2 regions of the Alkalibaculum bacchi genome follow, and region 2 is predicted to be linked to the other one. Evidence: riboswitches for the same ligand, from Rfam matches in the RefSeq annotation. Region 2 holds a riboswitch; the other holds the start of a gene.
What was found. A riboswitch is a leader RNA that binds a small molecule or an ion and turns the genes downstream of it on or off. The one in region 2 is predicted to bind glycine.
Positions count from the first base shown of each region.

Region 1: linked by a shared signal. The riboswitch ahead of DES36_RS01735 (ACT domain-containing protein) and the one ahead of DES36_RS07285 (alanine/glycine:cation symporter family protein) in region 2 are both predicted to bind glycine.

Region 1 covers NZ_QNRX01000002.1:50,932-66,646, forward strand. The annotation lists gene DES36_RS01690 (PhoH family protein) at 1-173, opposite strand, end outside; gene DES36_RS01695 (sporulation protein YqfD) at 219-1,394, opposite strand; gene yqfC (sporulation protein YqfC) at 1,406-1,690, opposite strand; gene DES36_RS01705 (GatB/YqeY domain-containing protein) at 2,058-2,498, opposite strand; gene rpsU (30S ribosomal protein S21) at 2,510-2,695, opposite strand; gene DES36_RS01715 (histidine triad nucleotide-binding protein) at 2,816-3,157, opposite strand; gene mtaB (tRNA (N(6)-L-threonylcarbamoyladenosine(37)-C(2))-methylthiotransferase MtaB) at 3,167-4,471, opposite strand; gene DES36_RS01725 (16S rRNA (uracil(1498)-N(3))-methyltransferase) at 4,750-5,481, opposite strand; gene prmA (50S ribosomal protein L11 methyltransferase) at 5,483-6,424, opposite strand; glycine riboswitch at 6,986-7,077, shown strand; gene DES36_RS01735 (ACT domain-containing protein) at 7,307-7,576, shown strand; gene DES36_RS01740 (PFL family protein) at 7,590-8,948, shown strand; gene DES36_RS01745 (regulatory protein RecX) at 9,271-10,077, opposite strand; gene DES36_RS01750 (pyrimidine-nucleoside phosphorylase) at 10,434-11,753, opposite strand; gene DES36_RS01755 (hypothetical protein) at 12,112-12,720, opposite strand; gene DES36_RS01760 (FAD-dependent oxidoreductase) at 12,976-14,253, opposite strand; gene DES36_RS01765 (sulfide/dihydroorotate dehydrogenase-like FAD/NAD-binding protein) at 14,250-15,233, opposite strand; gene DES36_RS01770 (histidine phosphatase family protein) at 15,511-15,715, opposite strand, start outside.
Region 2 covers NZ_QNRX01000008.1:27,988-43,702, forward strand. The annotation lists gene DES36_RS07270 (uroporphyrinogen decarboxylase family protein) at 1-79, shown strand, start outside; gene DES36_RS07275 (GTP pyrophosphokinase) at 124-798, opposite strand; gene DES36_RS07280 (biotin transporter BioY) at 1,095-1,637, opposite strand; gene DES36_RS07285 (alanine/glycine:cation symporter family protein) at 1,850-3,244, opposite strand; glycine riboswitch at 3,351-3,433, opposite strand; glycine riboswitch at 3,437-3,511, opposite strand; gene DES36_RS07290 (DUF8180 domain-containing protein) at 3,783-4,103, shown strand; gene DES36_RS07295 (GNAT family N-acetyltransferase) at 4,279-4,533, opposite strand; gene DES36_RS07300 (hypothetical protein) at 4,889-5,098, shown strand; gene DES36_RS07305 (ribonuclease Z) at 5,358-6,311, shown strand; gene DES36_RS14790 (hypothetical protein) at 6,360-6,512, opposite strand; gene rlmN (dual-specificity RNA methyltransferase RlmN) at 6,722-7,795, shown strand; gene DES36_RS07315 (4Fe-4S double cluster binding domain-containing protein) at 7,782-8,447, shown strand; gene DES36_RS07320 (chromate transporter) at 8,616-9,203, shown strand; gene DES36_RS07325 (chromate transporter) at 9,200-9,766, shown strand; gene DES36_RS07330 (B12-binding domain-containing protein) at 9,901-10,197, shown strand; gene DES36_RS07335 (cold-shock protein) at 10,274-10,471, opposite strand; gene DES36_RS07340 (L,D-transpeptidase family protein) at 10,723-11,430, shown strand; gene DES36_RS07345 (TetR/AcrR family transcriptional regulator) at 11,753-12,337, opposite strand; gene DES36_RS07350 (cobalamin B12-binding domain-containing protein) at 12,656-13,294, shown strand; gene DES36_RS07355 (FtsX-like permease family protein) at 13,502-15,715, opposite strand, start outside.

The sequences.
Region 1 (15,715 bases), on a different contig from region 2:
ACCATTTTATCAATGGCTCGTTTAGCATTCTCGGTATTCTTCTGCTCACCAACAATTTTGAGATCTCCATCTCTAAATACAAGGTGTACATTCATTTGTTCTTCAATTATTTTTTGGTTTTCATCGTATTGGCCTAGCAATTTCATTAGTAGTTCCCCATCTTCAATGGTCATACTTATTGTATAATCTGACAAAAAGTGATTCCTCCTTAGTGTGTTTTAATCGAGGAGCTGCTCCTCACTTATTTCCTCAAGTACATGGACTTTTACCTCATATTTATTAATATTATTTTCTTCCTGAATAGAAACAATCTGTATATCCTGCACTTGACCAATTTCTCTGTATTTCTTTTTTACTTTTTCCTGTACTTCGTCTTCTAATTCCTCTTTCGATTTATTAACACAGTTTTCTTTTTCATAATACTTTATTTTATTGATTTTAACAGGAAGTTTAAAATCAAAAATATGAAGATTTGCCTCTTCACTGCTGTGATAATAATAGTTTTCGTCGCTATCGAGGAAATTAATCACTAAATCTCCGATATGTATTACTCTATTTATTTTATAGCGATCTTCATCAATCATTTTATATTTTCGTATATCGTATTTTTCTGTATAATCTACTAAACCCATGACCTTAGCCTTAGCGTGAATCTGATTGAAAAAGATCTCTTCTCCTTCATCATTTTGTTTAGAGGTGACTATTTCACCTTTTACTAATAAATCTCCTTTTTTCACTTCTTGATCTACTTCTACATTAGCAGTACCGTTGATAATTAGAATATCTTTAATAATAGCATCTTTTTTAGCTATAAGATCTACAGGAAGGGATTTATCATATATTTTTTCTATCTTTTTTGCCTCTACTAAATCAATAATAGCTTTCGTCCCATTAAATTCAATATCTATATATTCAAAGTTTTTATAATCGTTTAAAAAAGATGTTTTAATTTCTTCGATATCTACAGTACCTTTTAATTTCCAAGGTTTTAAACCTCTACTTGCTATATCCTCTATAATTTCATTTTTATCTACAGTGATATCACCCATTACATCGACGGTTAATACTAAAGAAGATATAAAACAAATGCCTAGTAAGACAAGAAAAGAAGTTATGACAAAAATTTTTCGCGTTTTTACTCTCCATTTCCATAATGTCATTCCTGATTTTCTTATGATTTCAATAGTACAAGATAACTGATCCGATAATTCAGAAACTTTTTTGTAATCCCCTATCTCTATTTTCGCGCTTATTTCCTCTGAGCTTATTCTAAAAATATCCCAGATCAAAATATTATTATGGTGGATAAGATTGATTAATCTCTCAAGATGTCTGCCTTTTATGTTAATAATAACATAACCTCTAATATAATGCCATAACTTAACAATGATCAAGTTAACACCTCCTATCCATCTATTTGTACACTCTCAAGCTTCCCCTCTAAGAGCACTTCTTCTTTAATGATATTTCTAATAAACAGATTTTTGCCAGTTATTACGATAATGCCAATTTTGGAGTTGACTCTTATTTTACTCTCACTGTACTCTATTATACCCTTATGATTTTCTATCCGAATTTGTGTACTTCCTACCATAGTCACTTTCGGCAGATTTAAGGTGATTTCCTTTGGTAACTCTAACGCATCACTTACATTTTCTTTTATATTTTCAATTTTCTCTTTTTTTCCCATAGAACCCCTCCATATGGTATCTCTCCATATGGTATCTTATGTTTAAGAATTTGTAGATATGACTTAAACATCATTGGCAGCTGCCAATGATGAGCAATCAGCGATCAGCTACTAGTTTATTGCATTCCTTTCGGGTCATTTAGAATTAGTAGTAGCATTTGCACAATAATTCACACATTGTTTAATGTATATAAGTAGAACTTCTTATTAAATAAAATAAATCAGAAGACAGAATATTGCGAGGTGGGATTAATTGACTACAAATGATAAGCAAGATACATAAAGCATTACAGCTACCTTTGGTAGCCATTTTGCTGGTTGATAGCTAAAAAAAGTCCGAGAACGCAAGTTCTCGGACTTTTTTAAACTACAGATTTTCTTTTACTATTTTATTGACCATTCCACCGTCAGCACGGCCTTTAATCTTAGGCATTACTATGCCCATGATTTTGCCCATATCTTTCATGGAGGTTGCGCCAACTTCATTTATCGCATCAAGTACAATGACTTTTAGTTCTTCTTCACTTAATTGTTGGGGAAGGTATTCCGTTAAAACTTCGATTTCCCTTTCCGTTTGATCGATTAAGTCTTGCCTATTTGCTTTTTGAAAATCTATAAGCGCATCTTTTCGCTGCTTTACTTGTTTCGAAATGATGCCGATAATGTCATCTTCAGACAATTCTCGTCTTTCATCTTTTTCGACTTGAAGTATTGCTGCTCTTACTAATGTGATGGCTGATTTTGCGATTGTATCCTTATCCTTCATTGACTGCTTTAAGTCAGCGACTAATTGCTCTTTGAGGGACATGTAAACACCTCTTACCTAAACTTTTTAGTGTTTCTTTTTCTAGCAGCTTCAGATTTCTTTTTTCTTTTAACACTAGGCTTTTCGTAATGTTCTCTTTTTCTAACCTCAGACAATACACCTGCTCTAGCTGTTTTTTTCTTAAATCTGCGTAGAGCATTCTCTAATGATTCACCATCTTTAACTTTTACTTCAGACATTTTCCACCCTCCCCTCTACTACATTAATGTAACAGATTGTTAGAGTTATTGCTACTATCGTAATAGCGGGCATTTAACACTATTATTATATAATATACAATTATATCATGTCAAATAATTCTAACCTGGAGGCCAACCCAAATTTCTTCCACCTAATAAATGATAGTGTAAGTGAAGTACCGTTTGTCCTCCATCTTCACCACAATTATTTACTAATCGAAATCCAGTATCTACTATGCCAAACTTTAAGGCTAATCGATTTGCAACAGTGTGTATTTGGGTGATGATTTCATTGCCAGCTGGTACGGTAAGCACGGAATCGTAATGCTCTTTTGGTATAAGCAAAAGATGTATAGGTGCTTGAGGATTAATGTCTTTTATGGCTATTACATTATCGTCTTCATAGACTATTTCGCCAGGAATTTCTTTACTTGCAATTTTACAAAACAAACAATCGTCCATATAAATCTCCTATTCTTTATGGATTCCATTGACAAAACCTGTACGTATTTCTTTAATCTCTACAGGAATTGTTTGATTGATCATATTTTTATTACTCTGTATTTTTACCAATATATAATTTGTAGTATGTCCCTGATAAATATTATAATCTTCTTTTGAGCTTTGTTCAATCAATACAGTCATTTTTTTACCCAAAAATTGTTTATAATACCTTTTTTCCAATTTGTCAGAAAGTTGAATAATTTCTTTACTTCTCTCTTCTTTTATAGACTCCGGTATTTGATTATCCATCTTTGACGCAGGAGTACCTTGCCTTTTTGAATATTTAAATACATGGAGTTTACTAAAGCCAATTTGATCAATAAACTCGTAGCTTTCTCTGAAGTTTTCATGGCTCTCTCCTGGAAATCCTACCATTATATCTGTGGTCAAAGATGCTTGGGGAAAAACTTTTCTAATATTATCTATAATGGTTTTATACGTTTTTGTGTCGTATTTACGATTCATTTTCTTTAGTACTTCATCACTTCCGCTTTGTAAAGATAAGTGGAAGTGGTCACACAATTTATCGATATCTTCTAAACCCATAATAAACTCTTCGTCTAACAACATAGGTTCTAAGGAGCCAAGACGAATACGCTCTATACCTTCTATCTTATTTAAACCTTTTAGCACATCAATTAAAGTAACACCCTCTAATTCTCTACCATAAGAAGATACATTAATACCCGTTATGACGATTTCTTTATAACCTTGTCCTGCTATTTGCCTGCCTTCTTCAAGAATATTCTCTATACTCCTGCTCCTTACTGGACCTCTGGCATAAGGAATAATACAATAAGAGCAAAAATTATTGCAACCCTCTTGAACTTTTATAAAGGCTCTCCCATGATCTTTTACCTTAGATATTTTTAATTCTTCATATTCTTTTGTCTTCATAATATCTTGTACAATATCTATATTGTGACCAGATACCTTTTTTTCTTCTACTAATTGGACAATTCGATTTCGATCTTGATTGCCTATAATAATATTGACTTCTGGAATCTTTTTTAGATCTTCAGGAGATGTTTGAGCATAACAACCTGTTACAGCTACTATAGCTTGAGGACTTACTCTCTTTGCCTTTCGTATCATCTGACGAGACTTTCTATCACCTACATTTGTTACTGTACAAGTGTTAATGATATAAACATCTGCTTGTTCCTCAAAACTCACTATTTCATAACCTGCTTTTTCAAATAATTCCATCATCGATTCAGTATCATAGGTATTTACTTTACAACCTAATGTATGAAAAGCGGCGGTTTTCATCTATATAAATTCTCCTTTTCTCTTAAATGCGTGGAATGCTGAAAGCGGAAAGCTGAAATTTAGCCACCAGTGGTGGCTGTTTTGAAAGATTCTTCGCTTTGCTCAGAATGACTAGGGTATTAGGTAGGGCTGGTGCTGTGAGACTTTAATTGCCAATGCTCATTCTCTTGGCTCTAGCTTATTCTCTTAGCTCTAGCTCCTTCTTTGTCATTCTGAGGCTTTAGCCGAAGAATCTTTAGTTTTTAAGTTTTTGCTGACCACCTGACCACCTAACCACCTTATAATTCAAAATGATAAACTAGCATAGAAAGTGCAGCCATGCCGGCTGTTTCCGTTCGAAGTATTCTTTTCCCTAAGGAAATGGATTTTGCTTTAAGTTCTTTTAAATACTGAGCTTCTTTTTCGGATATGCCGCCTTCTGGTCCGATTAATACGCCTATTTTCTGTACTTTATTATGTGCCTCTAAAATTTTTTTTAAATTGCTATCATCTTCATTTTCATAAGCTATAAGATTCAAATCATTTTTTTCAAATTCTTTATCTATATTTTTTAGCTTTACAACAGGCTTTATTATGGGAATAATGCCTCTCTTAGACTGCTTTGCTGCCTCTTCTGAAATTTTTTGCCATCGTTCGATTTTCTTATTAGCCTTTTTATCCATTTCTACAATCGTCCGCTCCATAATCACTGGCACAATATTTGTCACACCTAATTCAACTGTCTTCTGTACAATTAAATCCATTTTTGTAGCTTTAGGAAGACCTTGGTATAAGGTTATTTTAACTGGCATTTCAGAAGAATTTGTAGTTTTTTCTATGATTTCTAATAAGACTTGATTTTTGTCTATTTCTTGTACTGTGGCTATATATTCTAAACCCTTTCCATTGCTCAGCTCTACCTTTTCGCCTATTTTCACGCGCAAAGACTTGGTCATATGTTCATGATTTTCACCACTAATATATACTTGCTCGTCTACAATTTGATGATCTTCTATAAAAAAACGATGCATTTTATCCCTTATATTGAGCCATTATTGCCGCCCATTCTCCCATTCGTTGAACTTCAATTATTTCAAAACCATTACTTAGAAGACTATCTACTACTAATTCTACTTTACTTAGTATGATACCTGAAGAAATGAAGATTCCATTTTCCTTTAAACAAGGCTTTATTTGATCTGCTAATTTTACAATGACTTCCGCTAGAATATTGGCTACTATTACATCTGCTTTTTCATCTACTACGTCTAGAAGATCACCTTGACGAACATCGATAATTTTATCTAAACGATTGTGAATTGCATTTTCCTTAGCTACCTGTACTGCTAGAGAATCTACGTCTACTCCTATTACCTTTTTGCAATTGAGATTTGCTGCAGCCAAAGATAATATTCCTGATCCACAGCCTATATCAAAGACTATATCTCCTTCTTTTACGTGTTTTTCTAAATTGATGATACAAAGTTGAGTTGTCTCATGTAAACCTGATCCAAAGGCCATACCAGGATCCATTTCTATAATCAGATCACCTTCCTGCGATATATAGGGCTCCCAACTTGGTTTTATGATAAAATGTTGTCCTATTAAAGTAGGTTTGTAATATTGTTTCCACGAATTTTCCCAATCATCTTGATCCACTTCTGTAATTGTAGTTTCTACATTTCCCGTATTCAAACCAAAAGAAGGCAATTGATCAATCCTTTTTTTAATCTGAGCAATTGCTTCCTTTACATTTTCCGTTTCATTTATATACCCTTTAATTATAGAAACCTCTGGATCCATGTTTATTAAATCATCATCTATATAATCCCATAGTACTTCTTTGTTCTTTAATATAGATAAATTGTTTGGTGACTCTATTACTACTCCATCTGCACCAGCTTCATAAAGAATATTAGATATTGCTTCTTCTGACTCTGGAGTAGACTTTATCTTTATTTCCGTCCAAATCATTGTAATTCCTCCTAGAAAATACTATTGGTATATTATATATAAAGGAATTTCTTTGGTCAAGTGATAAGGTGGTATGAGGTGGTCAGGTGGTAAGCAAAACCAAAAAACAAAAATCAAAACCTTAAAAGACATAAAGTGAAATGGTTGGACGGTTGGATGAGAAAACCTTAATCAGCGGAATGCTGAAAGCGGAAAGCAGAACTTTTAAGTTGAAATGTTGGTATGTTGTAAAATTGGAAAAAGTAATTAGTTGGCTATGAAAGTATACTGGCCTTCAGACGAGATAAAGTTGGGAACGGTGCCTCACCGTTGCAACGTAACTGTTATCACAGTACTGATAACTTGTAGCTGTCCTTTTGACGCGTGAGGTATGACCCAAAAAACTGAACGCTGACGGCTGGTTGCTGATGGCTGATTTATCTGCTTTCCACGATAGGGTTTACAAATTCAGAAAATGAATTTACATTTTCTTCGTCCAATGCTATAGTTATAAATATAATTCATTATTCTACAAATAACTACATACTAGCTGGGTGAAATTAACGGGTAACTTTCGTTAATGGACAGGACTCTGGAGAGACTTCTAAAAGCACCGAAGGGGATAAAGCCATATTATGGTTAAAACTCTCAGGTAAAAGGACAGAGACAAAAGTATATTTTAACTTAAAATTTAAATTTACTTTTTCTTTGAGACTTCGGTCTCATTTTCTTTTTGGCTGAAAGCGGAAAGTATCTCATATTTATTAGCCCATCGCGGTCAGAGTTCCGCTTTCAGCATTCAGCTTTCAGCATATTAACAAGTTATCACTAAGTTTCTAACTTATGAGAAATACAGAAAGCTAGTAGACGTCAACTAGCGAAAATTCATGGAGGTGCTTTCATATGAAAGGTGTTATTACAGTTATCGGGAAAGATAAGGTAGGAATTATTTACAATGTTACAAAGGTACTAGCAGAGAAAAAGGTCAATGTAGAGGATATTAGCCAAACGGTTATGCAGAATTATTTTACTATGATGATGATGGTCAATCTTTCAAATATGGATTGTGATTTTAAAGAATTAAAGGATTCTTTAGAGGCATTAGGAGAAGAAATTGGATTGTCTATAAAAGTACAGCTAGAAGACTTATTCAAGTCCATGCATAATATTTAAGGAGGGTAATTTAGTGAGCTTTTACAGTAATATTTTTGAAACACTTCGAATGATAGAAGAAGAAAATTTAGATATACGAACGACTACCATGGGGATTTCTTTGTTAGATTGTATCGATTCTAGTGGTGAGCGCGCTAGACAAAAGATTTACGACAAAATAACGAATTATGCTAAAAACCTCGTTAAAGTTGGCAATGAAATTGAAACAGAGTTTGGTATTCCAATTATTAACAAAAGAATCTCTGTTACACCAATAGCTCTTATCGCAGCTGCTAGTGATGACAAAAATTACACTGCTTTTGCCAAAACCTTGGACAAGGCTGCTGAAGAAGTAGGTGTAAATTTTATTGGTGGATTTTCCGCATTAGTTCAAAAGGGCTTTGCAAAAGGCGATGAAATTCTCATTCATTCTATACCTGAAGCTCTAAGTGAAACAGAGAGAGTCTGCTCCTCTGTTAATTTAGCTAGTTCAAAAGCGGGTATCAATATGGACGCAGTAAAGCTTATGGGTAAAATCATAAAGGACACTGCCTATTTCACAAAAGATCGAGATTCTATTGGTTGTGCAAAGCTCGTCGTATTTTCTAATGCTGTAGACGACAATCCTTTTATGGCTGGAGCTTATCATGGTGTAGGAGAACCAGAGGTCGTCATCAATGTGGGCGTCAGTGGACCAGGTGTAGTAAAATCTGCATTAGAAAAAGATAAAGGTGCTCCACTAGATATCGTAGCTGAGAATATAAAAAAGACTGCCTTTAAAATTACTAGGGCAGGTCAAATCGTTGGAAAAGAAGTTTCTTCTAGACTTGGAGTTCCCTTTGGCATATTAGACTTGTCCTTAGCTCCAACTCCAGAAATTGGAGACAGTGTTGCAAGAATTTTAGAAGAGATAGGTTTAGAAGCTTGTGGCACCCATGGCACAACTGCATGCCTTGCAATGCTTAATGATGCAGTGAAAAAAGGTGGAATTATGGCCTCTTCTTCTGTTGGCGGACTAAGTGGAGCATTCATTCCAGTCAGCGAAGACGAAGGAATGATTCAAGCTGTTTTAAATGGAGCATTAACTTTTGACAAATTAGAGGCCATGACAAGTGTATGTTCTGTAGGATTAGATATGATTGCAATCCCTGGAGACACTCCGGAATCGACAATTTCCGCTATTATTGCGGATGAAGCAGCAATTGGTATGATTAACCACAAGACAACAGCAGTTCGCCTCGTTCCTGTACACGGTAAAACCGTTGGAGACACAGTGGAATTCGGTGGACTTTTAGGCTATGCACCTATTATGGCTGTTCATAAATTTAGTTCAGAAGACTTTATCAATAGGGGTGGCAGAATACCTGCTCCGATTCATAGTTTTAAGAATTAAACAAGGTGGTCAGGTGGTCAAATATGCGACTTACGTCGCAATGAATAATTAATAATGAATAATGAACAATGAAATGCACATGAGAGATTTACCCAAAAGTGACATATTTGTACTGCTCAATGTTCAGTGTTCATTTTTCAATATTCATTTTAGCTTTTAATCCTCTTTAAGTAGTTATCTTAGGTCCGCTTCGCGGACCTTTCTTTAAGTGCCGAAAGCACCATTGTTTGACCCAAAAGGAATGCTCAAATCTGATGGCTGATTACTGGACCGCTGATAGCACGGTTTTTTCCGCTTTCGGCCTTCCACTTTCTGCATATTATTAATCATATAAATCTACAGAACTAAGGTATTTTTTAATCACATCTACATCATATCCTTTGCGATACAAAGCTTCCATGGTTTTTTGTCGAACTTCTCGGTCACTTAGATTCTTTCTTTTGTACTTTTCTATGTACTTGTTCCCCAATTTTTCGAGTCGATCCATAAATACTTGGTCGAATTCTGTTTCCCGGGAAATAATCTTGTTACTTACTGTCCTTATATCTTCTGATTGATAGCCTTTTTGTAGAAAATATTGGCTGATTTTTGCCACCTTGTCCCGATAAGGCAGTTGATTGTATTTATCAGTAGCTTTTTCCATTTGTTTTTCTAAGTGATATATCTCTAAATCGTGTGGATAGCATGATTGCAATTGTGCAATAACTGATTCTTCTTCTAAACCCTTTTTTATGAGATAATACTTAATTTTGTTCTTAGATTGTCCTTCATTAATTTTACCTTTTATATATGTTTTAATGTATTGAGCATCGTTGACAAACTTGTAATCCTTTAGTTTGTCTAGAGTTATTTGAATTGTATTTTCATCAAAATCTTTGCCTAAAAGATAATTTTCTACCTCTTGTTCTGTTCTCATTCGAAAACCCAAATATTTTATTGCTAAATTATAAGATTTTTTTAAATTTGCCTGTTTTTGAATTTCTATAAGTTCTTTTTTATCTATTTCCTTTCCTACAGACAAGTGATGTAAAAAGATGAGTTCATCATTTACAGAACACAAAAATTCTCCATCAACAAAGAGATTATAAAATGTTCCATTCTTTTGTGGCTTTAGTTCTGTTATTTTCATTGCGAATACACCTTTCTTAGAAAGCGCTTCGCGCTTTCGTTCTACGTTTTAAGTTCTATGTTCTAAGTAAAAGCAAATATAATTTGCAATCAGCGTTCAGCTTTTAGTATTTTAGCTACCATTGGTAGCTGAATAATTTTAAGTTTTGACCATCAACTTTCTAAATCAAAATAATATTTTACAATAGATAAATCTTACTAAGGTCAAGCTCTAAGGTCTAAGATCCTTCGCTTGCGCTCACGATGACTACATAAGAACACTACTGCCTTAGTACTGGCGGATGGTCCCTGGACGCTGGTAGCTTTACTTCGAGTACGTACGTTTCCCCTTTAGTTGCTTACAATAATCTTAGACCTTTACTTTACATTACTTTTATCGTATATGCCATAAATAAGCTTTCTTTCTTCTATTGGTGTATCAGAGTACTGATAACATGTTTTTAGTTTTTCTATTGTTTGTTTTCCTCTTTCTTCATCATTGGCGTAAATTGTAGCAATAGCTTCACCTTTGTTTACTTGTTCGCCAACTTTTTTGTTTAAGTAAATCCCAACACCTAAATCGATTTTGCTTTCTTTATTTTCTCTCCCAGCGCCCAATAGTAAAGCACATGAGCCAACTTTTTCTGCTTCTATATGAGCGATGTACTGAGTATTATCTGAAATAAACTTTATTTCGTATTTTCCCTTAGGCAATGTTTCAGGATGAAGTACTTGTTCTTCTTTTCCCCCTTGTGCTTTAACAAGCTCTACGAACTTTCTAAAAGCTTCTCTGCTCTTGATTTTCTCTTTAATAAGATTTCTAGCTTCTTCACGTGTTACATTAAGTCCTGCTAATAGTAGAAGTTCTGAGCCTAATACAAGACACAATTCTACTAGATCCTCTGGACCTCCACCTTGTAGGACTTCAATAGCCTCTTTGACTTCTATGGCATTTCCCACAGTCCTACCTAAAGGCTGTTCCATATCAGATATGATTGCTACTACGTCCTTGCTCATATTTGTGCCAATATCGATCATTATCTTTCCTAATTCTACAGCATCTTCTTCTGACTTCATAAAAGCGCCATTCCCCATCTTAACATCTAAGAGAATTCCCTGTGCTCCTGAGGCTAATTTTTTACTCATTACACTACTAGCAATAAGGGATAGATTATCTACAGTTGCTGTTACATCCCTTAATGCATATATTTTCTTATCTGCTGGTGCTAAATCACCTGTTTGACCTGATATGGCTACGCCTATTTTATTTACTTGTTGGATGAAATCTTCTTCTGACATTTGAGTATTAAATCCTTCTATAGACTCTAATTTGTCAATTGTGCCTCCTGTATGGCCTAGTCCTCTACCTGCCATCTTAGCCATGGGTATACCACAAGAAGCGATTAATGGTGCTAAAATCAAAGTAGTTTTGTCCCCTACTCCTCCTGTACTATGTTTGTCCACAACTACCCCTTCTATTTGAGATAAATCCAAAACATCTCCTGAGTTCATCATCGCTTTAGTCAAATCAACTGTTTCTCTACGGGACATCTTTTTTAAAAATATAGCCATTAATAGAGCAGATGCTTGATAGTCGGGTATGGTTCCCTTGGTGTACTCTTTTACAAAATAATTGATTTCTTCCGTTGAAAGCTCTCCCCCTTCTCGTTTCTTCAGAATAATATCATACATCCTCATAATAATACCTCCACTGTATAAAGTATGCGAACTAATTTTTTTAGCGTTTCATCTCGTTGCGAATCTTTTTTGAATGGGCTGAAAGCAGAAAGCTGAAAAATAAGCCACCAGCAACCAGCTGGTAGCGATCAGTGTTTTGGGTCATACCTTATGGGTCAAAAATACAGCTAATGACTTTTTCCAATTTTGAGCCCTTTTGATTCTAAGTGGCGACAAGCTAGTTTCTACAGATTTTTCGTCGCTACGATCCTCAGAATGACAAGCAAAGGGCTGCAATGAAGTGTAAAGTTAATCCTGCATTTTGCATTTTGAATTCTATATCACCTACAAAGTTCCGCTGTCAGCTTTCCGCGCTCTACTAAATCAACTCTTCAAATCGATTTTCTGCTTCTCCCTTTGTCCAAATCACTTCCTTTTTGCCAAAGGAATAGATTAAAATATTGTGTTCCAAATCTATTTTCCAGTGATTTGCGCTCTCGTCGTAATAGCCCTCTAATAGAATCAACTCGATTACTCGATTATTATTTTCAAAATACTCTTTATAGGTTTCCATCAAATCTCCATCAAGGTATTTTGCATAATCTATAGCCATTGCTTTTAAAACCCATTCGTACCTTATATATGTTTTAATTAATAACCTAGTCAAATATTTTTCATTTATAAATAAATAATCTTTTTTCTTAGAAGGTGTATAATCCTCAACTAATAAACTGTAATTCTCTTCTTTTATCCATTGGAATTGTCCTTTTTCAATTGCTGGCGCAATAAGAGATATAAAATCTTCATCTGAAAGCATTCGTAGATACATATCGATTTCCGTATCCTTTAATTGTCCTTGACGATCTGCTGCCTTTATAATATCTGAAAAATTATTACGATTTAAACTTATTAGATTTGGTGACTCTTCTTTAAAACGAAATAATAGGTCGACAGTTGCATTTTCTAATATATCCGTTATATCTACCATAGCAATACCCCCTAATTTAGTTTTAAGTAGTAAATTCTAAGTTAAAGTATTTGTTTAGATGGTTTTATATACAACTTAGAACTTAAAACTTAGATCTTATTTATATCATTATAAAGTTTATATATAAAATATTCAAAAAAATAAAAACAATAAGGTACCCAAAGGCGACCTTACTATTTTTATTATAATATTTAATAAATGTTTTATGCACATGGTGTTCGCTATAGTGATAATTCTATAAAATAATATCTTATGCTACACTAATCTTTGAGCAAAAATATTTTCTAAATTTGATTTCTTCACTCTACTGCTAATCTCTTCACTATTAATGCTATATAAGCCTAATTCCTTCATTCTATTAAAATAACCCGCACCTGCAAATGTATATCTCTTTCTTTTTCCTTCAACAGTGTTCGTCATTTCACTTTCATAAGCTAGTAAATCTCCAATTGCTATGCTTCTTGGTAAGATAAGAAGAGGCATTCCAAGATGCCATCTGACTGCATTGTGACCTGCAAGAGATCCTGTACATATGGCTTCCGTGTGACCGACAAACAAACCTGATTTTTCACCTGCACAGAAAAGATTATTTAATCCAGCTACTTTCATATTATTTTCTCTGGGCGCTACAGAAAGATAACGGATAGAGTTTCCTTTTCCGCCTGCATATGGATCCATATACTGTGCTTTTTCTAAGCCTTTAATTTTTCGAAGTTTTTCAAGAGGATAATAGGAAGTCATCAGTTTAGCATGACCTGTATCTAATAAAACCACGTTTTCAGCAAATTCTTTTAATGCGTATTGCTGACATACCTTTTGGTTCAATTTATCCAAGTTTATATCTTCTGGTGGAACCTTTAGAACAACCACTCCTGTCTCATCTAATTGTCTTATAATTTCTGGTGATAAAGTTTCTTTTCCAAGCTTACAAGATCCGCTAAAAGCGCCATAAATATCTTCTTCTCTTTCCCCTTGTAAATCAGGGACTCCAGCTCTTGAACTAATACTTACTCTAGGGCCAAATGCAGGGCACCTGAGAACACACATAGAACAGCCATTTCCATACCTAAGACAATTGCCCATAGGTCCAGTAGAGCCTGTAGTTTCTATAAATACATCTCCAGAGACAAAACTTCCATCGTATAAGACAATTCCTACGATATGATCTTCTTCTTTTTTTACATCAATAACTCTAGTTTTAAGGAAAATTTTGATGCCCATGTTTTCCACATATTTTTTTACCATAGGCTCTATAATATTTATATCATATAACCAAGCGTGTTCGTGACCTGGAAAATCGATGTTTTTATGTCTTGTAGCTTTATCTGTTATAGAGATCAAATCTCCTGCACCTAATGCAATCAATTCTTCTGCTGCGGTATACCTTCCGTTATTTCTCATAATACCGCCAATATTACCTAAACCTAGGACTAAATCTGTCTTTTCATAAATTTCTACATCTGCACCTGCTTTTTTTGCCGTTATTGCAGCTGCCAAGCCAGACCATCCACCACCTATTATTACAACTTTCATATATTTCTTCTCCCTTCAAAAATATATTCTGGGTCTGTTTGTAATTTGCATAATCTTTTTACTACGTGTCCTTCGAATCTTGTGGTGCACGCTCCACAGACCCCTTGACCGCAGCACATTTTTGCATTATTACAGCAAGATGTTTTCGTTCTCCCATTAATATTTTTTAATATCTGTAGAATCAATATATCTGGCCCAGAAATATGAATATGCCCTACCTTATGATTTCCAATAAAATCTTCTAGTTTTTCCCCAAAACCCTGGGTTAAATCACCTTTATAAAGAGTTTCTATCTCTAATACATTACAAGGATATTTACGCAAAAAATCTTTGATAAATACATCTTCGTATTTTCCCTTGTCTATTACGAGGGATATATTATTGTTTTGTCTGTAGAGTTTTTTGAGTACTGGAATCATTGGAGCCAATCCAATAGCCCGAGCTACTAAAAGGACATTTTTGTTTTTACAAGTTCCTACATTCTTTAAACCTAAAACCCCATTCCAAAATGGACCCTTTACTAGTAATGTATCTCCTTCTTCTTTCTCATAAATTTTTTTTGTCTTAATTCCCTCAATCTCAATAATCATAAGAAGCCTATTCTTTTGAATATCACTCTCTACGATGGATATAGGAACATCAAAGTATTCTGTAGTTTCTGGTGTCCTTAAGAACGCATAGCTACCAGGAGAACACAGTTGTTTGCACAATTGGTGATTTGTTTCAATCACAAATTCTACTAAGCCCTTTTCTATTTCCCTTTTCTGAACAATTACACCTTTATACGTTTCTCGCTCCGCTTTAGACTCATTGTTATTCCAAATGAGTTCCTGATAAATACAAGTCCCCTTCCAATTCTTGCAATCACAAAATTCTTTTCCTTGTAATTGTGAACAAAGGATACATTCATTGGTTTCCGCCAAATGACAAGGACAATAGGGTGTCCCTGCGTCAATACAGTCAATCATCTCATAATTCATATATGTACCTCCTGTAACAACTTAATATTAATATATAAATTTATGTGGTTAAGTGTTACAAAAATCAGCGATTAGTCACTAGCACCAGTCACCAGTCCTCTAGGGTCAAGTCTCATGGGTCAAAACTTCACCCCCCCTGTAGATAAAAACAACTTAATAGTAGCTAATTCTAAGTGTAAGACTTTTCTCTTAAAGGACTTTACGGCTACTATTAGTAGCTGGTGGCTGGTGGCTGATCGCTGGCAAAATAAAAAGAGCGCGAAATTTCGCGCTCTTTTTATTTTGCCGCACTTGTCAAAGTCTTTAGCATGCCATAACCCTCTGTATAAGAAATCTCTACAATTCCTGCTAGGGGTACGTGAAAATGCCAGCGGTCAAGAACCTGTAAGTCTAAAAGATGAGTCATGATGCTTTGTACCGTACCTCCGTGACATACAATCATACATGAACCTTCTTCTTCTTTTATGGTATCGATAAAAGAG
Region 2 (15,715 bases):
CACACAAGGTGGACCGGGCAGTGTATACCTAGGAGTATATGAGGCAATAACGGAAGAAATCAATAGATTGAACAAATAAAAAATATATATTAAAAAAATAGATGAACTTCTTATAATGAAGTATCATCTATTTTTATTGTCCGTACTATTTATTTGTTTAATTCTTTCAATTTCATTGTTGAGAATTTCCATCCTTTTTTCTAGTTGAGCTGTAATAATGGCGGCTTCTCTAAGTTCGTCTATTAACTTTTGGGGAATATCTTTATTGTACTTATAAAAGATTTTATGTTCTAGACTTGCCCAAAAATCCATTCCAACGGTGCGAATCTGAATTTCAACATAAACTTCTTCTACTCCATCAGACATAAAAACGGGAATCTGCAAGATTAAGTGAAGGCTCTGATATCCGTTAGGTTTAGGATTTTTTATATAGTCTTTGCACTCGACAATCTTTAAATCTTTCTGGCTTTGAATCATTTCGCTTATTGTATAAATATCTGATATAAAGGAACAAACAATGCGAATTCCTGCTATATCCCGAATATTCTCTTTTATAGAAGCTTTAGAAATCTCTAAATCTTTTCTGTTTATTTTTTTCAAAATACTCTCAGGGCTTTTTACTCTAGATTTAACATGTTCAATAGGATTGTAGTCATGAATATATTGAAAATCTTGTCTTAAAATATTGATTTTTGTCATTACCTCTTCAAGTCCAAATCGATAGGACAATAAAAATCGCTTTAAATCTTTTTCTATGGTGTTTAGTTGCTCCATAGCTACTACTGGTTTTATTTCCATTATAAAGGTACCCCTTTTGTTTATTTATTAGAAAATGTATTGAAATCAATTCTATATAAGAAATTATATTGTATTTTGATAAAATAAACAAGATGCTACTCTGTAATGGAAACTTGATTGTATCGTCCGCAACTACCTTAGATGAAGTGGTAAGAGAAATCCTAGTGAATTGATGACATATTTATTCAATAGAAAATCCTACTTTTAACATTGGCTCCTGCTTAAGTCATCTTGAGCGAAGCGAAAGATCTTGACCCAAAAGGAATACCCTAATGCTAGTGACTAAAGACTAATGACTAGCGACTAATGCGATGCAGGCGCTCTTTTATTGGGTTTCCTAAAGCAATAGCAATACCTAATTTAATGCCATCGCCTAAAACATAAGGGATTACTCCAGCAAATAATGCAGCTTTAAAGGTTAGATTTGCCTGATATGCTAACCATAAGGTGCCTAATGCATATGTAGCCATAGTGCCTAGAATTAGCCCAAGGATTTGCATAGAGATCTTTCCATTAAATCTGTCTACAAAGTATCCTGCAATAAGAGCCATGAAAATAAAGCCAATGAGATACCCCCCAGTTGGACCTAATAGTTTTCCTGGTCCGGCTGTAAAACCAGAAAAAACAGGTATACCAACGAGCCCCATTAATAGATAAACTAAAGTACTAATGGTACTATTTTTACATCCTAATAAGATTACAGCAAAGTATATGGCTAGATTTGTAAAGCTAATGGGTACAGGGGAGAAGGGGATAGCCATAGAAAGTGGCCCTAATATGCACATCGTTGCAGTCATAAGACCCATAAAAGTAAGAGTAGTGGTTTTTTGATTTTTCATATTGATCCTTTCAAATATGTATTATTTATAGAATGATATCATTATAGTAAACTATAAAACCATTGTCAATCAAAAAAATAATCTTGGTTTACAATCAATGAACCAAGAAGTACATATACAAGGTTCAATCAAATAAAGAATAAGACGAGTTTATTACATTTTAATTCTTATTAAAAAAGGTAGATGACGAATCACCTACCTAAAATAATAAATTATATTTCATTTACAGAAGATATTGTTTTTGATAGCTTTGCTTTGCTTTTTTCTTTTGATTGCTGGAAGTAAATCTTCGTTTCATTATTTATAACATGTCTTAAACCTATGAGAGCGATTAGATTTGGTAAGGCCATTAGTCCATTGACGATATCTGCTAAAATCCAAATCAAATCTAATTTAAGAAACGCCCCTACAGACACTAACACAATAAAGATATATCGGTAGGGTTGAATCCCTTTTACACCAAATAAATACTCTGTACACCTTTCCCCATAGTAGTTCCAACCTAATATCGTCGTAAAAGCAAAGAAGATTAGGCCGATGGTGACGATATAAGATCCCCAACCACCTAAACCCTGTTTAAAGGCCATACTCGTCATGCTAGCTCCTGCATAATCGCCTTGCCATTGCCCTGTCATAATGAGGATTAAACCTGTCATGGTACATACGATAATGGTATCAAAAAAAGTTCCTGTCATAGAAATGAGCCCTTGTTTTACACAAGAATTTGTTTTTGCAGCAGCAGTTGCAATGGGGGCGCTTCCGAGTCCAGATTCATTGGAAAAAACACCTCGTGCTACTCCACTTCGAATAGCAAGCATTACACTTGCACCGAGAAATCCACCTGTTGCAGCTGTAGGAGTAAAGGCACTTTTTACAACTAGAATAATTGTTGAAGGAAGAGCTTCAATATTTAAACCAAGAATCAGTATTGAACTAGCAACGTAAAATACAGTCATGAAAGGTACGATAACCTCTGCTGCTTTAGAGATACTTTTGATTCCCCCTAGAGTAATCAGTGCAACGAGGACGGTGATGATTATTGCAGTGGCTAATATAGGAACATTAAAGGTAAGATTAACCGCTTCAGTGATGGAATTAATCTGCGCAAAAGTTCCGATACCAAATAGTGCAACTCCTATGCCAAAAAAAGCAAATGCTTTTGCAAGCCACTTATTACCTAAGCCTCTCTCTATGTAATACATCGGTCCACCGGACATTTCTCCGTTTTCATCTACGACTCTATACTTTACAGATAATAAGCACTCTGCATACTTAGTAGCCATGCCAAAGAAACCAGCTAACCACATCCAAAATAGTGCTCCAGGGCCACCTACTTTAATAGCAGTAGCTACTCCAACGATATTACCTGTACCTATTGTGGCAGCGAGAGCAGTACATAAAGCTGCAAAGCTAGACACATCCCCTTGTCCATCTTTGTCATCAGGATCCTTGGAAAACAGATAGCGCAAAGCTAAAGGCAGTTTAAATACCTGAATTAGTCCCAAGCGTAAGGTCAGATAGATTCCAGTACCTACTAATAAAATTAGTAGAGGGGGTCCCCATACAAAAGAGTTAATTTGTTGCAATACATTTGTTGCATTTTCCATTTTTATCCTCCTTTTTAATATTGAATTGTAAAAGAAGGCCTCTAAAAGACAAAGGGACCAAATCTACGTGATTTGGCCCCAAAATTCAATAACTTAAAAGATTAAGCTCTGTCCTTTTACCTGAGAGTTTCACTGATTAAATTTTTAATCAGCTTGCTCCTTCGGTGCTCACATTGAGGCTCTCCAGAGGTTCGTCCAATTATGGTCCTTTTGCCTGAAAGCGTAACTTCTTCGGCGGATGATACATCTCTCTCCCATAATCTTCATCCGAAATTCAATTGTCAGTAATACAAAATGTGATGATAATTATACCACCTCTTACAAAAAACCTCAACAAGTTAATGTAGTATACTTAAAATAAATGATTTGAATAATTAAAAATTCTTTACTAGGTATTTAGATAGAATTCTACTATCTTATGACAATAGATATAAGTATTGGAGACATGTATTTGCCCATAATAGGAAAAGCATTGAGCGCAATCTGCATTATTTTATGATATAATATATCTGTAAAATCACACGAAGGAGGAAAGAATATGGTTCACAATCACGATCATTCACACGAGCACGGTCATACTCATTCTCATGAACACAGTCACTCACATGATCACAGCCATGGTCATTCACATGATCACACTCATTCTCACGAATCAGTAGATGCTGATTTTAAGAAATTAAAAATACTTCTAAGTCATTGGGTAGATCACAACGAAGATCATGCAAAAGATTTTAGCGAGTGGTCTCAAAAGGCAATAGCTATAGGGAAAGAAGAAACAGGTAAAGCTATTGGCGAAGCCGTAGAATGCATAAAAAAGGCCAATGAATTTTTAGCAATAGCAAAAGAAAAAATAGAATAACTGATTTCTGAAGATGAGTAGGTATTGTACTACTCATTTTTTAATGATAAAAGTACACTTTTCCATTAAGTATTTATTTTAATACAGCTAACATACCTATTATTATTCATGACCTAGAGATTTTACATAGAACATACAATGTAAAACTTAGAACTAGGGATGACGAGGTCATCCCTTAAATAAATTTATCTGCAAAACTACATATCGACTCCACATAAAAGTGATTTCCTTTTGCATAATCTAAAGCTTCTTGAACTAATTTTTCACCTAAAGATTGTCCTCTGTAGTCGGGGGTTATAACAGTAGATAAAATCACAAAATTATCTGTATTATTTACATCGTATTTTAATTTTCCAATTTCGATTCCCATTTCATTTGTTATAATAAATCGATTTTGATTCTGCAAATGTTTGATTGTATACTTTTCCATATATCTGTCTCCTTTATCAAATTATGAATACAACAATCTAACTACCTATTCTTAGTTTTAGCTATATAATTATGAATATTCACAAAATCTGTCCTTTGTATTATATGTCATATCTACACCTCATTATTCTAATCTCAAAATACGAATACGCTAATTTTAATTTTTGATAAATTCAATAATTGTTTTGTTTTCCTATACTTACATCGTTTACTTTGGTTAAATAGGCAAAGAATAATACTTGTAAAGAATAAATTTATTTTGAAATTTATATTTTGAGAAATAAAATTTGCCTATTTTGAATTCATTTAAGAGAAGAACAGTACCGAGAAAATATTTTTATATGGAGGTCAATTATATGAAAAGCAATTACTCAGATTCAGAAAAACGTAGACTATTAGATCTAAAAGAAAACCTTAAGGACGTTGAGCTTGAGAAAAAAATGACATTTGATCAAGATGGGTTGCATCTATGGAGCAATGAAGTATCAGATCAATTTTCAGAGTTTGATAAGGAAATTGAAAGCTATAAAAAACAAATTGCAAAAGCAGAAAATAAGCATAAATAATAAAACCAGGACTTGCTATATAAAGTAAGTCCTGATTCTATATTCATACTAAATAAGTGAATATTACTTATTTAAAAAAGCAGATCAAAAGAAATATGCAAGGGATAGGAAGTTGGAACGCTAGGGTCTATGCTTTGATTTATCATAGTATTTTTCCGATTTAACCTCATATCATATGATATGAGTAGTAATATGAAATGGGGAAATAAAAAAGAGTATTGAGTAATTTATTAATACAAAAAATGATGAAGGTGAACGTATGATTACATTGAAGATATTAGGATGTGGTGGAGGAATGCCTATGATAAATAGATTTTTATCTTCCACCTTAATACATTACCAAGGTAAAAAAATACTTTTAGACTGTGGTGAAGGTACTCAAGTAGCTATGAGGAATAACAAGACAGGTTTTAAGAATATCGATATAATATGTATCACTCATCTCCATGGTGATCATATATTTGGTTTACCAGGTTTATTATCAACTATGGGAAATAGCGGCAGAACTTTACCTGTAACTATAATAGGGTGTATAGGAATTAGAGATGCAGTGAAAGGGCTGCTTAGTACAATAGCATATCTACCCTTTGAATTAATAATAATTGAAAATCCTAAAAATCCATTATCTATCACTCATTCATCTCATAGACTGGTGGTCGAAGAGTATTCCATAGTTAATGAAGCAGAAATCATTTTAAATATATTAGAACTAGATCATTCTTCATCCTGCATGGGATTTAGATTTGACATTATAAGAAAAGCTCAATTTAACCCAGAAAAAGCCATAGCTCTTAATATACCTAAACAATTTTGGTCAACACTACAAAAGGGACAGACTGTATCTTATGATAATAAAGTTTATGAGCCAAACATGGTATTAGAGAATAAAAGAAAAGGATTAAAAATTTCCTATATAACGGACACTCGTCCTATTGAAGCAATTTCAGATTTTATTAAAGGTAGTACATTATTTATTTGTGAAGGTACTTATGGAGATGATGCTGATTTAAAAAAGGCAATAAAAAATAAACATATGACATTTTCAGAAGCAGCAGGACTGGCAAAATCAGGAGAAGTAAAAGAATTGCTTCTAACACATTTCAGCACAGCCATAGAAAATGCAGAAATCTATAAAAGTTTTGCTGACGATGTTTTTGAAAATACTGTAATTGCTTATGATGGTTTTGTAAAGAAGTTAAGCTATAAACACTAGAAAAGCCACCTGTAACAGATGGCTTTCTTATGTTCTCTCTAGTGTTAGTTATTTTGTGAATAAGATTACTAACAACAAGAAGAAGAACAATAATGTTTCATTATCATCTCCGCAAATACCACAGTTATCAAATAATACAATTAACAATAAGAAGAACATTAATAGTGTAGAACAATCAAGTTCATCAAAAAAGCAAGACATTTTACAACCTCCTAATTATATTAAATTTCCATATATAGTACGTTAAATCATTAAAATTGGTGATAGCTTTTAATTATTTTTGTGCTAGGTTTTTAACCTGTATAATATGCGAATCAGCTGAGGCAATATGCGTCATATTTATAATATTATGATAATATGATATTATGATAGAGCAACAGTAGTTTTCATAAGCGAAGAAAGAGGACAAGATGGATAAAAGAAATATATACGATTTGACATATAGTGAATTAACTTATTGGATCATAGAGAAAGGTCATACAAAATACAGAGCATCTCAAATTTGGGACTATCTTTATCGCAAGAGAGTTTTTGAATTTAAGGATATGGTAGATCTAAAAGAAGAGTGTTTGCAATTACTCGAAGAACATTTTTATATACAATGTTTAACTTTATATGAAAAGCAGGAATCAAGTGATGGAACTATTAAATTTTTGTTTCAATTAAAAGATGGTCATTTAATTGAAACGGTTATGATGAAATACGAGTATGGTATATCTGTTTGTGTCACTTCCCAAGTAGGTTGTAATATGGGTTGTAGTTTTTGTGCAAGCGGTTTACTGAATAAAGAACGAGATCTTTCTAGTGGTGAAATGCTAGAGCAGATTATGGGGGTACAGCTTTATCTAGACAATAAGAAACAAGATGAAATGGTAAGCAATGTAGTAATCATGGGTATAGGAGAGCCCTTTGACAATTTTTCTAGTATTATAAATTTTATAGAGATTATATTAGACCACAAAGGTCTTGCTATTCCAGGTCGCTGTATTACAGTTTCTACAAGTGGCATTCCAAGTAAAATCTGTAAATTTGCAGAGATCAATTTGCCAGTAAACTTGGCCATATCTCTTCACGCCCCTAATGATGAAATGAGAACAAAAATTATGAAAATCAACTCCACATATTCAATAGAAAAGCTCATGGATTCGATCAAGTATTATATTAGCAATACAAAACGCAGAGTGACTATTGAGTATATCCTACTAAAGGAAGTAAATGATAAAAAAGAAGATGCTCTAGAATTGGCTTCATTGCTAAACGAAATAAAAGATAAAATTTACGTGAATCTAATACCTTATAATCCAGTAGATGAACGCAGCCAATACAATAGAAGTGAGCATTCTTCTCTATTGTCTTTTTATGATACCTTAAAAAAGAGCAATATTAATTGTAAAATACGTCATGAACATGGCACAGATATAGACGCTGCCTGTGGACAATTGAGAATAAAAACAATATTAGGTGATATACATGAACGGTCATGATTTAAAAGAATTTATGAAAGAATTGGGAATAAGCCACGTGGGGTTTAGTGATGTGGAGAAAGTAGTACCCTCAAATTGGTCAAGATATCATTATGCGATTTCTCTAGTGGTTCAGTTATCCAATGGAATTATTGATGATATTATAGATGAGCCAACAGATACATATTTTTCTCACTATCGCAGTGTAAATTATCATCTCAATGAAGTGATGTTAAAGACGACCATTGCTCTTCAAAATTGCGGGTTTGGTGCAATACCTATCCCGGCATCTCAATCATTACACAACAAATCTTATTATGGAGCCTTTCCTCATAAGACTGCAGCAACTCTTGCAGGTCTGGGGTGGATTGGCAAGAGTGCCTTATTTATTCATCATCAATATGGTCCCAGAGTTCGATTAGGAACCATACTAACAGATATGGAATTGCCAGTAGGCACTCCTGTTACAGAATCTTCTTGTGGTAATTGTAAAATCTGTGTGAATTCCTGCCCTGCTATGGCTATTCAAGGACAAAATTGGATCCAAGGTATGGAGAGAAAAGAATTATATGATGCTCATGGCTGTAGCACTCATATGAAGGAACATTACCAACATATAGGTCGAGGCTCTGTTTGTGGTATTTGCATTAAAACGTGTCCTGTAGGAAGATGAACTGCAAATATTGAACAAGACTTTTTTTAGTGAGTGGATTGGACCCCTACTGAAGTTTAGTCGAGTTCATATTGTAATTAACTGTCTTGAGCATACTCCGCCTATAGAGGTAATGTTCTTAAGGTGGATTCGCTCAGTGGTAAAATCACGAAAGAAAAAGGTGTTTATATGGTAGACAGAATAAAAAATCATCCATTGTGGAATCTATTTAAAGAGATTTTTTTAATTAGTGCTCTAACTTTTGGAGGGGGCTATGTTATTGTTCCATTGATGCATAGAAAATTTGTCGACGAATTAAAATGGATTAATGAAGAAGAAATGATTGATATCTTGGCAATGTCTCAGACGAGCCCAGGAGTCTTCACAGTAAATGCTTCTATTATGGTAGGTTATAACTTATTTGGTCTAAAGGGTTCTATTGTGGCAGTGACAGCAGCAGTTCTTCCACCCTTGGTTACAGTAGCCTTAATCTCAACCTTTTATACCCTGTTTAGTGACAATATTATTGTACGCAATGGATTAAAAGGCGCTCAAGCTGTAGTAGGCGCCATTATGATTAATGTACTCATAAATTACTCGGGAAAAATTCTAAGGGATAAGTATTGGCTTCCTATTTTGATTATGATCTTAGCCTTTGTTTTAGATTTTATGTTAAACATTAACACAGTTCTTATTATTTTCCTCTGCGGAGTACTAGGTACGGTAATACAAATGATTTTATTATCTAAGAAGATGGGAGGCTCAACCAAAAAATGATTTACCTATTACTATATTTTGAGTTTTTTAAAGTGGCCATTTTCACCTTTGGGGGAGGATACGCTTCTTTACCTTTGATCTACGATGCGGTAGTTCAAAATAATGCTTGGATTACAGCACAGCAATACGCGGACATCATTGCCCTAGAAGGAATGGCACCAGGACCTATGGCAATTAATGTTGCCACCTTTGTAGGTACTTTAATTGCAGGAGTGCCAGGTTCTATTATTGCTACACTAGGTCTGTGTACTCCTGCTATGTTTATATGTATTGTAGTAGCACGTTTTTATTTAAAATATAAAGATCAAAATCTAGTGCAAAGCCTCCTATCTTCCTTAAGACCTACAGCAATAGGCTTAATCGCTGCTGCAGCAATTACTATTTTTTTAACTGGAATCTTTAATAATGGAGATGGAAGTATTGTTATGGAGAACTTTAATATATGGTCTGTTCTCATTTTTGTTGGTGGATTGTATTTACTTCGAAGGAGTAGGATTAATGAACTCTGGCTCATCGTCATGGGATTTGGATTAGGTGTTATTTTGTATCCATTCGTGTCATAAAAGCAAAGTGTGAGGGATTAAATTTTGTCTTGAGATTTACATTATTATAAAAAAAGCAGAATATTGGAGCCCTATGTCGAATATATATTAAATATATTAAAAACTGTAGCAATTGTAAAAGGAGAAAAAGTGCTATGAAAACTATAGGGGTAAAAAACAATGAATGTATCGTAGATTATGATGAATTATCAAAAGTTGTAGGAAATTTAGACAAAGATCAAATTATTCATATATGCCAAGGTTTTGTAAATGGCGATTTAGATGACGATATGAAAGAAGTTTTTATAAAAGCTATGAAAGATGGAGTAGACCGTGTAACGAAAAGATTTGAATGCGGAGAATATAATATTAAGGATATTATATTTATGAGAGATATTTTAGATAAAGTGATGAAGATGATTGAAGTGGCCATGTATCGTAGTTCGTTCTAACCTTAGAATCTCCTGCATCAATTCTAAGGTCGAAAATAAAAAACCGTATGCTATTTAGCATACGGTTATATTCTGATTAAAGAACTGAAATATTTTCAGCTTGAGGACCTTTAGGACCTTGAGTGATTTCAAAGCTCACTTTTTGACCTTCTTCTAAAGTTCTGAATCCGTCTGAATTAATTTGAGAGAAATGTGCGAAAACGTCTTTTCCATCCTCTCCTGTAATAAATCCATAACCTTTGTCTGAGTTAAACCATTTTACTGTACCATTCATGTATGTGTACCTCCTAATTTATATTCCTTAAATATATGAAATATCTATAACAAATACATTTCTAATTAGGATAATACTCATTCATGAGAACTAATTGAAAACATTTATGTTAAATTTATTTACTATTAATTTAAGTACTTGTTTATAGTATCATATTTTATTATAAGTGTCAAACAAATAATTCTTTATCATTTTTAGCATTACTATTTCATATATTAATAGGGAAAATGTATTTGAAAAGGGGTAGAGATATGTCTGTAGATAACAAAAAAGCGGTAAATCCTTTTAATAACTTAGTTCATCCCTCGAGAGTAAAGGCTGTTTTACGAGAAGGCGCTATTATGAGGGCGGAAAATGTGGACAACTCTCAGACTGTAGATACTGTCTCTTCAGGAGAAATTGTGACAATACAGCAAGACCGAGGATATCTTTGGTATCAAATCAAAAAAAAGAATGGGAAAGTAGGTTGGGTACCAAGAGAAGTACTATATATCCCAGAAAATGAGCCGACAAATAGAAACCAACTTACTAAAGAAGAAATAGAAGGCTATATCAGATGGAAAAAACTAGATAGCAAAACAGATACTCTTATTTGGGTAGATATTGATCGTCAATTAACTTATGTATTAAAGAAAAACGAAGACACAGAATCGTGGCTATTAGAAAGAACAATTATATGCTCTACTGGAGAGAATAAATCTCCTACAAAAACAGGAATATATAAAATCAAAGATAGGGGAGAGTGGTTCTACTCTAATTATTTTAATAGCGGCGCAATGTATTGGGTTCGCTACTGTGGCTCTTATCTTTTTCATTCTGTAGCCATGGATAAAGATAGAAAGATTACCAATGATACTCTAGGAAAAAAATCATCAGCCGGTTGCATCCGAATGAGCGTAAATGACAGTAAATGGTTCTATGAAAATAGCCCAGAGGGAAGTACAGTCTTTGTGTATTAAAATAGGTGGTAAGGTGGTAAGGTGGTAAGGTAGTCGGGTGATCAGCAAAACCTTAAAGGCTGGAAGTTAATGGCTGGTTTGTTGGACGGGAAAAAAGTGGAAAGTGGAATGCGGAAAGCGGAACTTGGTAGGGTGGGAGGAGAATGTCAAAAGTAATCAAACTCGACTTTAGACGAGAATAGGCAAGGGCGAACTGTGTTCGTTCCTTGCTTTTTGAGTATAGTAGCACAAGTTTTTTTGATTCGAGCCGCTGGCTCGTCATCCTGAGCGTAGCGAAGGATCTTTGACCTTAGAGGAATACCTTGATGCTAGGGACTAGCGACTAGAAATCAGGCGCTTTAAGCATTGGCAGTAGGATATTGTAGTAGAAATTATTTAATTCCATTTCAACATCTATATTCTTTTGATAGTAACTCCAAAGGCAAGCCAAGCCTATTAAATAAGTATAGATAAAATTGCCTATTTCGCTTGAGTTAATTGTAGGGGTAAAACAGCCCTTTTGTTTTCCTTTATTTAGGATATTTTCTAGGATGATTTTTTGAGTCGTGTGAGGAATGAAATGACCTTTGCCCGAATAATCTGATTGTATAGGCAGCATAATAGTCGCATTTTGAAAATCCTCTAATCTAAAATGATTTAAATACCAATCAAATATGGCCCTTAGTTGTTCGTCAGCTGGTAAATGTATACAATTATTATAAAAAGTCATCAAGTCACCTTCTGTATTGCGATAGCTTTTTAATAATAAATCAGACTTTGATTTAAAATAATAATAAAAGGCGCCTTTTGTTAAACCTAGCTCTGTACATATTTCATCTATAGTTACATTGTCGTAACCTCTGTTTTCAAACAATTCAAATGCTTTATCTTGCAATTCTTTTTTTGTACTCTTTCCTTTATTAGCCATAATATCAACCCTAAAAATATATTTGTTTTATTAAGAAATACGAAATGAAATTAATAATTAAGTCTGGGATTGTTTACACTTTTCATAGAAACCTTTCTACTTTCTTATATTAGGATGAAAAGTAATGTAATTTTACAAAGATTATTTGCTGATATAGATATTATAACAGATTTTAGAAGGATTTTAATGTATTAGTGAAATTTTGTATGAATATAATTATAAAAATGTTATAATATATAATAATATATTGACATACGTACTTGGGTATGTTAATATATACTTGAACATACTTGAGTATGTTATCAAGGAGGGTATATGATGATTGATTTGAAATCGTTGACACAAGCTGTAGGAGATCTGGATGAAGAAGTGGTATTAGATACGATTAAAGAATTTGTTGCTACTAATCCAAGTGAAGATGAAGGACAAGCAGCTGTTGCAGCTTGCCAAGATGGTATGGCAATCGTTGGGGATTTATTCGAACAAGGCGAATATTTTGTAGGAGACTTGATATTTGCTGGAGAATTATTAACTGAAGCAATCAATGCCTTAAAACCAGTAATCGGAAACGGAATTACTTCTAAAGCTGGAAGTATCGTACTAGGAACAGTACATGGTGACTTACATGATATCGGTAAAAACATCTTTAAGAGCATGGCTGAAGCAGCAGGATTTGAAGTATACGATTTAGGTATTGATCAACCAGTGGAAGCTTTTGTAGAAAAAGTCAAAGAAGTAAAACCAAATATCGTTGGTATGAGCGGCGTACTTACACTAGCTCTTGAATCTATGAAAGATACAGTGGATGCATTAAAAGAAGCTGGTGTTAGAGATGATGTTAAGATTATCATCGGTGGAAACCCAGTAACAAAAGAAGCTTGCGATCATATCGGATCTGACGCATTTACTACAAATGCAGCAGAAGGTATTAAAATATCTCAAAAATGGATTTCATAAATAACCTATTACTATAGTTATCAAAATAACCTTATATACAACAAAATTTGAGCGGAAAAAAGAGGAGATAAAAATTTTTATCTCCTCTTTTTTCTTTGCAGAAAGCGGAAAAATTACTTCCTGCATCATGTAGTATTTATTAATTATCTTTGCTAGGGAAGTGACCCTAAAGGAATACACGGATGCTAATGACTAGAGTCTAAATTATTATTCAACAGATTTTAAAGATTCTACCATGTGTACTTTCTTTAGCTTAAAGTGTACTGCAATATTTATAATGATTGAGAACAGTAAAGTCAAGATTGCTGAAAGGATGTAACTTTGTACTGTAATGTTTCTTCCAAACATCAAATCATTCGTTTCTGCCGTTTGCATGACGAATTCATGAAGAAGAGTTCCTAGCCCACTTCCTACAAGGATACCTATCAAAGTAAGTGCAATATTTTCTCTGTAAATATAAGCAGACACTTCATTGTCGTAAAAACCAAGAACTTTTAGGGTGGCAATTTCTCGTATTCGTTCATTGACATTAATATTTGTCAGATTGTACAGCACGACAAAAGCTAGTAAGCTAGCTGATAGGATCAAGACCAGCACGACAATGTTTAAGCTTACGATCATATCATCAAATATTTCTACATTATCTAGGGTAAAATGAACCCCTACTATATCATCAAATTTCATGAGCTTTTCAGAAAAATGATTTCTATAGTTTTCTGAATCGTCTTTTAGATTTGAGAGAATGACATTGTTGGTAATATTTATATCAAAGCTCTGCTCGTAATAGTCACGGGTCATATAGACATAATGAGAAATATAATTTTCTGCAATACCAGTTATTTCAAAATGTAGAGGTTTATTATCAGAGTCTTCTACTAGAATTTCATCACCAATATCAAGGTCTAACAAAAGAGAAAGCTTTTTTGTAATAACTACACCATCTTGATCTAGTTTGATTGGTTTATGGTTTTCATGTGTCCTTAAATGGATAAATTCACTTATCTTATTTTCATCACTTGGCACAAATATGGTGACTGGATAATCTGTTCCTTGGCTTGAAGCTTTTGTACTATTCGTATAAACTGGCAAATAATTTGTAATGTTCTTCTCAGATTGAAAAACCTTGCGGATTTCATTCATGTCTGCATCGTCTTTTAGTACCGTCATCATTTCGTAATGAGAAATCTCTCCAAATTGCATTTTAGAAATATCTGATATGGAATCTTTAACACCGAAACCAATCAAAATTAAAGATGTACTTCCAGCAATGCCAATAACGGTCATAAGCATTCTCTTTTTGTAACGAAATAAATTTCTTACGGTAACCTTAGTAGTAAAACTCATTCGATTCCATAGGATGGGTATTTGTTCTAGGAGTACTCTCTTTCCAGTTTTTGGAGCCTTAGGGCGCATAAGAGCTGAAGGTGGCGAAAGCAATTCCTTATAGCAGGCTAAGTAGACAGACAAGCTAGTACATATAAGAGCAGCTAGAATAGAATACAGAGCGAAGTCCATATGGAAGGGTGTAATAACAGAAGGTAAATCGTACATAATTCCATAAGCTGTAAAGATTACCCATGGAAAAAGGCGAAATCCTACTGTAAGACCCAATATACTTCCTACAAGACTAGCTAAATTTGCATAGAAAAAATATTTAGAGACAATAGAACCCTTGCTATAACCTAATGCCTTTAATGTCCCTATTTGCATACGTTGTTCTTCAACCATTCTAGTCATAGTTGTTAAGCTTACTAAAGCTGCAACGAGCAAAAAGAAGACAGGAAATACTTTAGCTATAGCATCAATTCGATCTGCATTTTGACCAAATTCTGTATAACCCGGGTTGTCGGCTCTAGTATTGACATACCAGATTGGCTTTTCGATATCTGAGATCTCCTTTTGTGCATCATCAATTTCCTTTTGGCCATCCTCTAATTCTTTGTTTGCTTTGTCAATTTCTTTTGTAAACTTATTTTTTTCATTCTTTAATGTTTCTTGAGCCTTTGCGAGCTCTGCCTTCCCTTTATTAATCTCAGAGATTCCTTTTGTTTTTTGTGCATCAAGTTCTTTTTGTCCTTGATTAAGGCTACCTTTGCCAGCATCTATCTGCTCTTTTGAAAGAGAGAGTTCCTCGCCCTTAGCTTGTAATAGTGCTAAGGCTCCTTGATACTGTCCTAAGGCTGCTTCGTATTCTTCAAGGGGCAAATTATCCTTATTTTCATTTAAGGACTTTATGTTTGCTTCTATTTCTTTTACGCTTTGATTATACTGAATCAAACCTTCTTCATAGGCTTTTTGTCCTAAAGAAAGCTCCTCAAGACCTGCATCAATTTCCTTTTGGGCGCTATTAATTTGGGACCAAAAAGAATTTTCTTGATTTTTTAAGGTTTCTAGACCATCGTCAATTTTTTTCTGAGCATC